Regions from separate parts of the Shewanella sp. MEBiC00475 genome, predicted to be linked through region 3. Evidence: predicted binding sites of a transcription regulator. Region 3 holds the regulator's gene; each other region holds the start of a gene.

Region 1 (4,277 bases), 1.0 Mb from region 3:
TTAGGTTTCAAGTGTGACAAATATAATTTGCCACTCATTGATTAACCGCGGTTATTACGCTTACGCTCATTTTCAGTTAAGAATCTCTTACGAACACGAATGTTCTTAGGAGTTACTTCAACTAATTCATCATCATCGATGAACTCAAGCGCTTGTTCAAGTGTCAATGTGATAGGAGTCGTCAATACTTGTGCTTCATCAGTACCTGATGCGCGCATGTTAGTTAGCTGCTTACCTTTAAGACAGTTTACTGTCAAATCGTTAGAGCGAGCGTGTATACCCACAACTTGACCTTCATACACTTCGGCAGCGTGACCAATAAACATACGACCACGGTCTTGTAATGCAAAAAGAGCGAAAGTTAGCGCTTTACCTGTTGCGTTTGAAATCAATACGCCGTTAGCGCGTTGACCAATATCGCCACCTTTGTGTGGACCGTAGTGATCAAATGAATGATAAATTAGACCCGTACCAGATGTTGCAGTTAAGAACTCGGTTTGGAAACCAATTAAGCCACGGCTAGGAATGATGAAGTCGATACGTACACGACCTTTACCATCAAGCTGCATGTCTTTCATTTCACCTTTACGAACACCTAATTTTTCAATTACGGTACCTTGATGTTCTTCTTCAACGTCAACGGTTACTGTTTCGTATGGTTCACATAACTCATCATCAATTGTTTTAAGAATAACTTCAGGACGCGATACTGCTAATTCATAGCCTTCACGACGCATGTTTTCAATTAAAATCGATAAGTGTAATTCACCACGTCCTGAAACGCGGAAACGGTCTGGACTTTCTGTTTCTTCAACGCGAAGTGCAACGTTGTGAACTAATTCAGTTTGTAAACGCTCAAGTATGTTACGTGAAGTCACATACTTACCTTCTTTACCCGCGAACGGAGAAGTGTTTACTTGGAATGTCATTGTTAATGTTGGTTCATCAACAGTTAACGGTGGCATTGCTTCTACTGCATTCACTGCACAGATAGTGTCAGAGATTTTAAGTTCACCTAAACCTGTAATTGCAACGATGTCGCCTGCATTTGCAATTGGCACTTCAGTACGGTCAAGACCCATGTAACCTAATACTTGGCCCATTTTACCGTTACGAGTCTTACCATCAGCGCCAATAATAGTCACTTGTTGGTTAGTCTTAACGCTACCACGGGTAATACGGCCAATACCGATAACACCCACGTATGAGTTATAATCGATTTGAGAAATTTGCATTTGGAATGGCGCTTCCGCATCAGCGTCAGGGAAAGATACTTTCTCAACGATAGTTTGGAATAGAGGCGTCATATCATCGCTTGCTACATCAGGATCTAATGTTGCAAAACCATTTAATGCCGAAGCATAAACGATTGGGAAGTCTAATTGTTCGTCAGTGGCACCTAAGTTAACGAATAAATCGAATACTTGGTCAATAACCCAATCTGGACGAGCACTTGGACGGTCAATTTTGTTGATAACAACAATCGGCTTAAGGCCTTGAGCGAATGCTTTCTTGGTTACAAAGCGAGTTTGTGGCATTGGGCCATCAACTGCGTCAACCAATAGTAATACTGAATCGACCATAGATAAAACACGTTCTACTTCACCACCGAAATCGGCATGGCCAGGAGTATCAACGATATTAATACGGTAGTCGTTCCACTGGATGGCAGTATTCTTTGCCAGAATGGTGATCCCACGTTCTTTTTCAAGATCGTTAGAATCCATAACCCGCTCAGTAGCTTCTCCACGAGATGCAAGGGTTCCTGACTGCGCCAACATTTTGTCAACCAGGGTTGTTTTGCCATGGTCAACGTGGGCAATAATGGCGATGTTACGTAAATTCTCTAACACAGATAAACCTCTAAACCAGCAAATAAAAAAAAGGATCTAACAAAAGCTATCTATTATAGCCAATGTAAAAAAGCGTGCCATTCTACTTCACAGCGGCTTTTGTAGATAGGATTATTTTTGAACACCTGTAAATATATTGCTTTCTAAGCCTAAAAAAAACAATATGAAACGTTTATATATTAAACATAACAAAGGTGTGATACTAAAATGTGACAGAGCTAAAACACCAAGATAATTACGACGCACTATTATGGACTATTGCACCATAAGTAAACTCGCTGCGCACTGTATTGGTGCAATTGGTATGTTCGGAGTGTGAAGTGTATTTCTCATTTGCGTAAAATCAATTACTTAGCGATGTGGCATGAATATCGCTTTACTGCAGATAATTATGCAAAATTCGTTTTCCAGATGCATTATCTGGCGAATAACAAAATTATATTAAGGGACAACCCTTTACCCTAACGGAGGCTTAGAATGTCAGTTGAATCAGTTTTAAAGCAACTTGAAGAGTTAGAAGTTAAGTTTGTAGACTTACGCTTTACCGACACTAAAGGTAAGGAACAGCATGTTTCTATTCCGTCTCATCAAGTAGATGAAGATTTCTTTGAAGATGGCAAAATGTTTGACGGTTCTTCAATTACAGGCTGGAAAGGCATTAATGAATCTGACATGGTGCTAATGCCAGACGCAACAACTTTTCTATTAGACCCTTTCACAGAAGAAACCACAGCACTTATCCGTTGTGATATTTTAGAGCCAGGTACGATGACGGGTTATGATCGTGACCCTCGCTCTATTGCAAAAAAAGCCGAACAGTATCTAATTTCTACTGGCATCGCTGATACCGTATTAATTGGTCCAGAGCCTGAATTCTTTATATTTGACGATGTCCGTTTTGGTACGGATATGTCAGGTTGTTTCGTTAAGATTGATGCTAAAGAAGCATCATGGAACTCTGCTAAGAGCTATGAAGAAGGCAATACTGGTCACCGTCCAATGGTGAAAGGTGGTTATTTCCCTGTAGCACCAGTTGATTCTTCACAAGACCTACGTTCTGCAATGTGTTTAGTACTTGAAGAAATGGGTCAAGTTGTTGAAGCGCATCACCACGAAGTGGCAACTGCGGGTCAAAACGAAATTGCAACACGTTTCAATACATTGACTAAGAAAGCTGATGAAATCCAAATTCTAAAATACGTTGTTCATAACATGGCTCATGCTTATGGTAAAACAGCGACATTTATGCCAAAACCAATTGTAGGTGACAACGGTAGTGGTATGCATGTGCATCAGTCTTTAGCTAAAGACGGCGTTAACTTATTTGCTGGTGATAAATATGCTGGCCTAAGTGACATCGCGCTTTACTATATTGGCGGTATCATTAAGCATGCTCGTGCATTGAATGCATTTACTAACCCAAGTACAAACTCTTACAAGCGTTTAGTACCGCATTTTGAAGCGCCAGTTATGCTTGCATATTCTGCACGTAACCGTTCAGCCTCAATCCGTATTCCAGTGGTACCAAGCCCTAAAGGCCGTCGTATCGAAGCGCGTTTCCCTGATCCACATGCAAATCCATATTTAGGTTTTTCTGCATTGCTAATGGCTGGTCTTGACGGTATTCAAAACAAGATCCACCCAGGTGAAGCAATGGACAAAGATTTGTATGACTTACCTGCTGAAGAAGCGGCTGAGATCCCACAGGTTGCTACGTCATTAGAAAACGCACTGGAAAATCTACAGGCGGATCATGAGTTTTTGACTAAAGGCGGCGTGTTCAGCGAAGACTTTATTCAGTCTTATATTCAGCTTAAAACAGCAGAGTGTGAGCGTGTCTCACGTACGACTCATCCACTTGAGTTTGAAATGTATTACAGCTTGTAATTCTTAAGCTTAGTAGTGCCCTAGTTTATACAGGGCAAGTAAATAAAAAAACCCGATAAGTCTTTATCGGGTTTTTTATTTGATGATTAAAAGTATATTTGGCTATTACTGGGATAGGTTTATTTTCAATTAATACAATATTTTATTTATCTTATGAATATGTAGAGGTCATGATTTACATGCCATTTAAGCATTCCATTTTTTATTGCGTAGTCTTCTAAGGCTTCAACCATTGACAGCTTTATTGCAATTAGTGAGAGGGCATCTCATTGAATAAATTAATAGTATGATAAGTTTGTAGAGGAATTCACTCATAAATATGATATTTATATGCTTAATCACTCATTTGTCTTTCACTAAAAAGCGATATGTTCAATGGATAAGAAAGATCTCAAACTATTAGATATTTTACAACGTCATGGTCGAATTGCTATTTCTGAGTTAGCCGACAAGGTTAATATGTCAGATACTCCTTGTTTACGCAGGGTAAAAAAACTTGAACAAGATAAAGTGATTTTGGGCTATGGTGCGCAAGTT
Region 2 (4,277 bases), 170 kb from region 3:
GAAGATAATGTCACCAAACATTCGCGTCCATACAAGGCTTTCTACTAAGTCGCTGTGGATCACTGCAGGAGAACGGGCATACCAATAACCGTGGTCGATGACCGCAAAAAACTGCACGATACCAACAGGTAGTAATGACATAAACAGCATTGCGGCTAAGCCAATATTTAAGGTCCAGAATGCCCCTTTAAGGTATTTATGGTTCCATTGCATATCGCCTGTTAAGCCACGCAGACAGAATAGCATTAGCCCTATGCCTAACATACCGTACACGCCCATAAATGCACCATGAGAATGTGTCGCTGTAGTGTTTAACCCTTGGATAAAATAGAGCGATATTGGTGGGTTAATTAAGAAACCTAATACACCTGCACCAATTAAGTTCCAGAAAGATGTGGCCACAAAGAACATAATGACCCAGTGATAACGCTCCATCCACGGACTTGCTTTACGTAAACGATAGGTTTCCACTGCTTCAAAACCAATTAATGCTAATGGCACAACTTCAAGTGCTGAGAATATTGCTCCCCAAGCAATGACTGAGGTTTGGGTACCGGTAAAGTATAAGTGATGTAGAGTGCCAATTAAGCCGCCAGTTAAAAATACCACGGTTGTGAACAATACCGCTCCGTTGGCACTGCGTGCACGGATGAGGCCTAAACGAACTAACATTAATGCGATAACGGCAGTTGCAAATGTTTCAAAGAAGCCTTCTACCCATAAGTGCACTACCCACCAGCGCCAGTATTCAGCTATAGCGAGGTTTGAGTGTTTACCCATAAATAGGCCTGCACCATAAAATAGACCGATAGCCACACACGAGGCATACAGGATCCAAATTGCCGGTAATATGTCGCTATTAACTTTTAATGCTGGGCGCATAGCTGCAGTAATTAACCCTGTCCATATTAATAGGCCTACAAACAATAATATTTGCCAAACACGTCCTAAATCAATGTACTCATATCCTTGATGTCCGAATAAATAGTTCATGTCTAGGTCAAAGTATTGCTGTACCCCAATCCATTCACCAGCCATAGAACCCAGAACGATAACAACTAACGCAACCCAAAGAACGTTTACACCTAAGCGTTGATACTTAGGTTCGTACCCTGATAGTGCTGGGGCAATATATAATCCTGTGCCTAACCATGCTGTGGCAATCCAAAATACGGCTAGCTGAGTATGCCAAGTTCGGGTAACTGAATAAGGCAGAATTTCAGATAATGGTAAACCATAAAACTCTTGGCCTTCAACCGCGTAATGCGCTGTAATTCCACCCACTAATATTTGCAGTAAAAACAGTCCTATTGCTGTAACAAAATACTTTCCGACCGCTTTTTGTGATGGCGTAGGTTTAGTAAAAAATAATGGGTCACCTTTAGCTGGTTCTGGCAATGGTTCTTCTTTGCAGGTGGCGTGATGCCAAGCTAACATACCAATACCAAGAAGCAATGATACAAGACTTAATACTGACCAAACAATATTATCAGAAGTGGGTACGTTGCCGATTTGTGGATCGTATGGCCAGTTATTGGTGTAAGTATAATCATAACCAGGGCGTTCAGTTACCGCAGCCCAAGCTCCCCAAAAGAGGAAAGCATTTAACAACTCACGATGTTCAGCATCAGTAATCGTGCCTTCCTTCATTGCATATTGTTCACGTAATGAACTCAATGCTGGATCATCACCAAATAAGGATAAATAGTGCTTAGTCACTTCATTGATTGCCGCAATTCGGGTATTTGACAGTGTGACGTGAGTTTCATCCCCAGGACCTTTGACCACTGTGTTATGGCGAATATCATCTCTCAAGCCTTTCTCTAAACCGGCTTGCTGTTCTGAATCGAGTTCAGTGAAATCGCGGTTATAGCGATCGTTTGCGGTGATCGACAACCAAGCTTGAGCTTCACGATGTAACCAATCAGCGGTCCAGTCTGGTGCAACATAAGAACCATGTCCCCAAATTGATCCTAACTGATGACCACCCATTGAACGCCAAACGAGTTGACCTTGTTCAATATCATTTTTGGTAAATATAGGTTGGCCACTGGTGTCAGTAAAAGCCGTTGGAATAGGCGGTTTTTCTCGATATATGCCGCTGCCTAAACTGAGTAATACAGTGAAGGAAGCAACTAGCACGATGAGTAGTGCAATGCCGATAAGTTTGTTTTTGCTCATGAGTCCTCTTAGCGCAAAGTCATTTTGATACAGTTAATCTGACAATACATAAGTCGTGCCAACTATTTTTAAATATTTAAGTTATTATTATTTAAAGGGTTATTTATTTTTCTTTTTAAATTTCAGAGTCAAAATGACAGTGTGTTAGTATTGTCATTTAGACTGTGTTGTCATAATAACAATCTATTATCGTGATGTTGATCACATTTGATTAAATAATAGGCTTGGCCATTTATATCGATGGTTGTTTATCACGACTATTAAGTATTAAGGGGTGTTGATCTTTCAAGATTTTTTTACAGCGAATTATGCAATTGATATGGAGTTTATTTATAGGATTTTTCATGGGTTAACGATTAAGCAGTTGGTTTAATTTGCGGCTTATGGTTAAGTTTACACGCTTCGACTATTTACTTAGCGTGCTAAGTAGTTATAATGCTTAGCATGCTAAGTAAGTGGCAATCCATTATGAATAAAGAATTAGAACGATTAAAAGAACTTTCTCTTGCAGAGAACTTAGGGCGATTGCATCGTTTATGGCGCACTGCAGCGGATGCAGAATTAATCCCCCTTGGTCTCACTCATCCTCGTTGGACTGCATTATGGAAGCTATTACGTTTAGGTGACAACGTAAGCCAAAAGGTGCTTGCTCATGCTTTAGAGATTGAACTGCCTTCGCTAATGCGCACCCTTAGTCAGCTAGAAGAGCAAGGATATGTACAACGCCGCTGCTGCGAGACCGATAAGCGTGCCCGTATTGTGTGTTTAACCCCAGAAGGTCTCGGCATGCTTAAACAAATGGAAGGTCGCATTATGTCAGTTCGTCGTGATTTATTGGCGGGCATTAGCACCCAAGAATTAAGTGAGTTTGAACGTATCATTAGTCTGATCAGTGATAACGCCCTCTCGGCGCTGCATAAGAACACTGAATCAGACCACAAAATCCCTGAATGAGAAATAATATGACTCCAGACCAACAATTTGCTCGACTCGTTAAAATATCCATTTTTATGTTTGTACTGGTATTTGGTTATTTTATGTTTGCCGACGCCGTTATCCCTATGACGCCTCAAGCTATGGCGACACGAATGGTGACGAAAGTAACCCCACAAGTTAGCGGTAAAATTGCTTCGATTGAGGTTGAAAATAACCAAGTGGTTGCTAAGGGGGATGTGTTATTTAAAATCGATTCAGCCTCATATGAGCTGGCCGTTGAACAAGCTACATTAGCCTTAGAACAGGCAGAACAAGATAATGCGGAACTGGATGCTGCCATTGTAGCTGCTCAGGCAGATATAAAAGCTAACCTAAGCAGTTCCCAACAAAAGCGCAGCGAAGCAACCCGTATCGATACGCTTTATGCTACTAGGGGCGTATCTCAGCAGTTAAAAGATCAAACTGAAAGTAATGCAGCAACAGCGGAGGCAAATTTACTTGCCGCTAAAGCCCGGTTAGTTAAATTAACCGTAAGTCGTGGACGTGATGGTAAAGATAATTTAAAAGTGCGCCAAGCTCAAAACCACTTAGCTCAAGCTGAGTTAAACCTGTCTTATACCCAAATTCGTGCAGATCAAAGTGGTGTGGTAACTAACTTACAGCTAAAAGTCGGTAGTTTTGCGACAATTGGCCAGCCGTTATTGGCCGTAGTATCAGAGAAAGTGGATATTATTGCTGACTTTAGAGAAAAAAGCCTAAGAGGCATAAAGCCGCAATCAACGGCTTATATTACCTTTGATGGTCAACCTGGGCGTTTATATCCTGCTAAAGTCAGTACCGTAGATGCTGGCGTTAGCGCTGGGCAATTTGAAGCTAACGGTCGTTTAGCTTCACCACAGGATTCTGTCCGTTGGGTGCGTGATGCTCAGCGATTACGTTTACACCTTGAACTTGATCAACAAGCCATCAATACATTGCCTGCTGGGGCGCGTGCAACCGTGCAATTAGTGCCAAATAGTATTCTGCTTGGTTTGCTTGCAAAGCTGCAAATCAAGGCTGTGAGTGTGTTGCATTATATATACTAAATGAATGATTAATATATGCGTTTAGTTGTTGATTAATTGGTATTAAATTTAAATACCATTTTGCCAATCCGTAAT
Region 3 (4,277 bases):
ATGGACGCAGCTCTATTTCCCAGTGTGGGTTGGGCAAAAAGCGTACATCAAACATAAAGTCCGCTTCTGTCGGCATTCCGTGTTTAAAGCCAAAAGATTCAAAGTTAATCACTAACTCTTTATCAACACTGCCTAGTAATATTTGCCTAACCTGGTCACTTAATTCGTAAATATTCAGTGCTGATGTATCAATATAATGGTCAACAATTTTTGCGATTGGTTCAAGTAAGCGTCCTTCTAGTTTGATCGCTTCTTGCAGTGAAATATGATTTTTAGATAGCGGATGTAATCGACGAGTTTCACTATAGCGTTTGAGTAGAACTTTATCATTGGAGTTTAAAAAGAAGCTGATAATTTCAGTGTCGTGCTCAAGCAGGGCTAATTGATTTTGAAGCACTTTACTTTGTTCATCAATGTTGCGTACATCAACACTGATTGCCACTAAATCATTACTACCTTTGAGCTGGGCTAATAATGTGCCAATAAGAGCTAAAGGCAAATTATCAACACAATAATATCCTAGGTCTTCCAATACTCTTAAGGCTACTGATTTTCCTGAGCCTGAACGTCCTGATACTATGACAAGTTTCATGCAGTGATAACCTGATAAAGTTCTGTTGAGTCGTGAGTTTTACGAAGCTGTTTCAATATTTGCTTGTCACTTAGTTTTTGGGCCATGTTCGATAACGTGCTTAAGTGTTCTTGGCACTGATCTGCCGGCACTAATAAAGCAAATAACAGATCAACTGGTTGGTTATCGATTGCATCAAAGGCAATGGGTTCTTCACACTTAATAAATATGGCAATGGGCTGATCGATAGACGTCAATCGACCATGAGGTATCGCGATGCCATTTCCTATACCTGTGCTACCCACTTTCTCTCTCGCTAAAAGGCTTTCAAAAACCTCTTGCGAAGATAGGGGTGGGTACTGGGCAGCGACTAAGTTGCTGATGAGTTCCAGTACTTTTTTCTTACTGCCCGGGGTGGCACAGGTAGTGCACTCCGGTCGCAGAATGGTACAAAGTTCCATCGTTAGTGTTGTGTATACTTCTGTTGGTGTTTAATTACCTGACGGTTGAGCTTATCGATCAGGGCGTCTATTGCAGTATACATATCAGTACATTCTGACATGGCAAACATCACTATGCCATCTGTGATTTTACTGGCTTTTGATCTTTGTTGTAACTTTTATACATTGAGCGCAACGTTTGCATTATGGCTCTGATCGGAGTGTCGTTCAAGCTTTGAAAATTTATCATGAATATATTCCGTTGCCTTGTAGGTTATAAACTCTTACGTTGGTTAGACGGTGGAATCATCATTGCTTCACGATATTTTGCAATGGTACGACGAGCAACGTTTATGCCCTGTTCAGCCAGAAGTTGGGCCATTTTACTGTCACTCAGCGGTTTTTGCTGGTTTTCTGCAGCAACTAATTTTTTGATAAAAGCACGAATTGCAGTAGATGAACATTCACCGCCATCGTCAGTGCTGACATGGCTAGAGAAGAAGTATTTTAGTTCAAACAGTCCTCGTGGGGTGTGCATGTATTTTTGGGTAGTCACCCGTGAAATGGTTGATTCATGCATTTCTACAGCTTCAGCGATATCATTTAATACCATTGGTTTCATGGCTTCTTCGCCATATTCAAAGAAACCTTGTTGAAATTGTACAATGCAATTGGCCACTTTGAGTAATGTGTCGTTACGGCTTTCAATACTTTTAATAAACCATTTAGCTTCTTGCAAGTGGCCTCGAATAAATTGACTATCCGACGGATTTTTACTGCTTCGCGCCATGGCGGCGTATTGTTGATTAACGCCAATTTTTGGCATGTTGTCAGGATTTAACTCTACAACCCATCGGCCATTTTTCTTTAGTACCGTAACATCGGGTATGACGTATTCGTCATCTACGGCAGTAATTAATAAACCTGGACGAGGATTAAGTGACTGGATTAGGGTGATAGCGTCACGCAACTCGTTTTCTTTTAGCTTTGTTTTACGCATTAACAATCTAAAATCACGCCCGGCAATTAAATCTAAATAGTCTTTAATCAGCAGACGAGCATTATCAATATGGGGGGTTGTGTTGGCATATTGCGCTAATTGGATGAATAAGCACTCGCTTAAATCTCTAGCCGCTACACCAACAGGATCAAAGTGTTGAATGCGCTTTAATACGGCTTCAACTTCATCTAGTTCAACGGTTTCATCGCCCATTGCTTCGAGAATATCTTCGGTACTTTGGGTTAAATAACCTTGTTCATCAACAGCATCAATGATAGCGGTGGCAATTGCTAAATCGGTCTCAGAAAAGGGAGTAAGATTTTTTTGCCATTCTAAATGCTCATACAGACCTTCGGTGGTTTCACCTTGGAATGGCATGTCATCGTCGCGCATGCTCGCACTGCCTGAACCTGACATTGGGGAGGCGGTATACACTTCGTCCCATGTCGTATCCATGGCTAGATCATCCATGGTTTCTTTGGTTATAGACTCTGCAGTGTCAACTGTAGAGGTGTCTTTTTCTTTATTAACGCTGCTGTTGTCACTAAAGTCGGTATCAGCTTGGTCTCGATTTTCTTTTGCGGAGTTTTTTGCTTCTGAAAACTCATCTTCTATTTCAAGCAATGGGTTTGAATCCAATGCTTGTTGGATTTCTTGCTGTAGCTCCAATGACGATAATTGCAGTAAGCGAATAGCCTGCTGCAATTGTGGGGTCATGGTTAAGTGTTGACCCATTTTGAGTTGGAGTGACGCTTTCATTTACCGCTTATCCCTAGATGATTTCCATAAAAATGACAATCTAAAATACTGTATTGATTGTTACATACATCAATGACATTTAACGTTATTTAGTTAACGTTCAACAAAACGAGTTAGATAGTTTAAAAGACCCGTAACTTAACTATAGCTTGAATTGTTCACCTAAGTACACAGCTCGAACTTGTTGATTGCTCAATACTTCATCAGGTGTACCTTCAGCAATTAAATTACCTTGGCTAACAATATAGGCCCGCTCGCAAACATCTAACGTTTCACGAACATTATGGTCGGTAATTAATACCCCTAAACCGCGACTTTTCAGTTGTTGGATAATTTTTTTAATATCAATAACTGAAATAGGATCAACACCAGCAAAGGGTTCATCGAGTAAAATAAATTTTGGATTAGCAGCTAATGCGCGTGCAATCTCAACGCGACGACGTTCTCCACCCGACAACGACATGCCTTGATTATCGCGAATGTGGGTAATGTGGAATTCTTCTAGCAAATGCTCAAGTTGTTCAATTCGTTGGTCGTTGTTGAGCTCTTTGCGAGTTTGCAACACGGCCATAATATTGTCGTGTACAGTGAGCTTACGAAAAATGCTGGCTTCTTGCGGTAAATAACCAATACCTTTACGGGCTCGAAGATGCATTGGATCGGCGGTGAGATCGTCATTATCAATTAAGATCCGACCTTTATCGCTTTTTACTAAGCCGACAACCATATAAAATGTGGTTGTTTTACCCGCCCCATTAGGGCCTAAAAGACCCACTATCTGGCCAGTTTTAACCGTTAAACTAACATCTTTAACAACTTGACGAGCTTTATAGCTTTTAGCTAAATTTTCAGCGGTTAAGGTTATTTGGGTCATTGTTTGTTCTGCTTGTTAACAGGGATTTCAGGGAGTTTTTGCTTCGGCGCGGTTTCATCTTGGAAGTTTTCAGGTTGAATAATCGTGATGACCCGATCTTGTCCCTTACCTGTACTTTCAGCTATCAACTCTTGTGCATTGATATTGTACTTAATTTTGTTACCAGTAACTTGGCTTCCTGATTGCTCAAGCTTGGCATTGCCTATTAATGTGAGCGTGGTGCTGGCAAGATCATAAGTAATTTCGTCGGCACTGGCGGTACCTATTTGGCCGTCATCTAATTCTTGTGAAAACGTTGCCGGCGAACCAGTGGCGATAAGTCTTTTACTGGTGCTGTTTTCGGGGGTAAATGCCCGCAGCTGATCAGCATTGATATTAATCGAGCCTTGAACAATGGTAACCGGGCCATTAAAGACAATTTGATTGTTTTTAATGTCGGCAGACTGGCTTACTGCGGCAATTTTTAACTCCTGCATAAGATCACCTTGTTTAGCCATGGCAGGCAAACTCAGTAGGCAAAGTATGCTACTTAATAACATAACATTGGCGCGAGTGTGGAGACGATTAATGTGGCTCATATTTCCCTTCTACCTGGCTGAGTAGCGATAATTTTTGCGAATTCAAGTCTGCATG

What was found. Region 3 encodes sigma-54, which starts transcription at its own class of promoters, with help from an activator protein. Its sites were predicted from a motif close to GTTGGCACGNNNNTNGNNT; they were not measured.
Region 1: glnA (glutamate--ammonia ligase) is a predicted target of sigma-54. The motif match lies at 2,212-2,230, and genes of this name have one in related genera.
Region 2: FCN25_RS13380 (nitric-oxide reductase large subunit) is a predicted target of sigma-54. The motif match lies at 2,226-2,244, and genes of this name have one in related genera.

The regions. Positions count from the first base shown of each region.
Region 1 is NZ_CP039928.1:1,821,714-1,825,990, reverse strand. Features, by position in the region: gene typA (translational GTPase TypA) at 42-1,853, opposite strand; gene glnA (glutamate--ammonia ligase) at 2,331-3,740, shown strand; gene FCN25_RS08025 (Lrp/AsnC family transcriptional regulator) at 4,116-4,277, shown strand, end outside.
Region 2 is NZ_CP039928.1:2,994,206-2,998,482, forward strand. Features, by position in the region: gene FCN25_RS13380 (nitric-oxide reductase large subunit) at 1-2,181, opposite strand, end outside; gene slyA (transcriptional regulator SlyA) at 2,650-3,135, shown strand; gene FCN25_RS13390 (HlyD family secretion protein) at 3,144-4,202, shown strand.
Region 3 is NZ_CP039928.1:2,823,640-2,827,916, forward strand. Features, by position in the region: gene rapZ (RNase adapter RapZ) at 1-592, opposite strand, end outside; gene ptsN (PTS IIA-like nitrogen regulatory protein PtsN) at 589-1,032, opposite strand; partial or broken gene raiA (ribosome-associated translation inhibitor RaiA) at 1,035-1,289, opposite strand; gene FCN25_RS12495 (RNA polymerase factor sigma-54) at 1,286-2,770, opposite strand; gene lptB (LPS export ABC transporter ATP-binding protein) at 2,913-3,644, opposite strand; gene lptA (lipopolysaccharide transport periplasmic protein LptA) at 3,641-4,222, opposite strand; gene lptC (LPS export ABC transporter periplasmic protein LptC) at 4,209-4,277, opposite strand, start outside.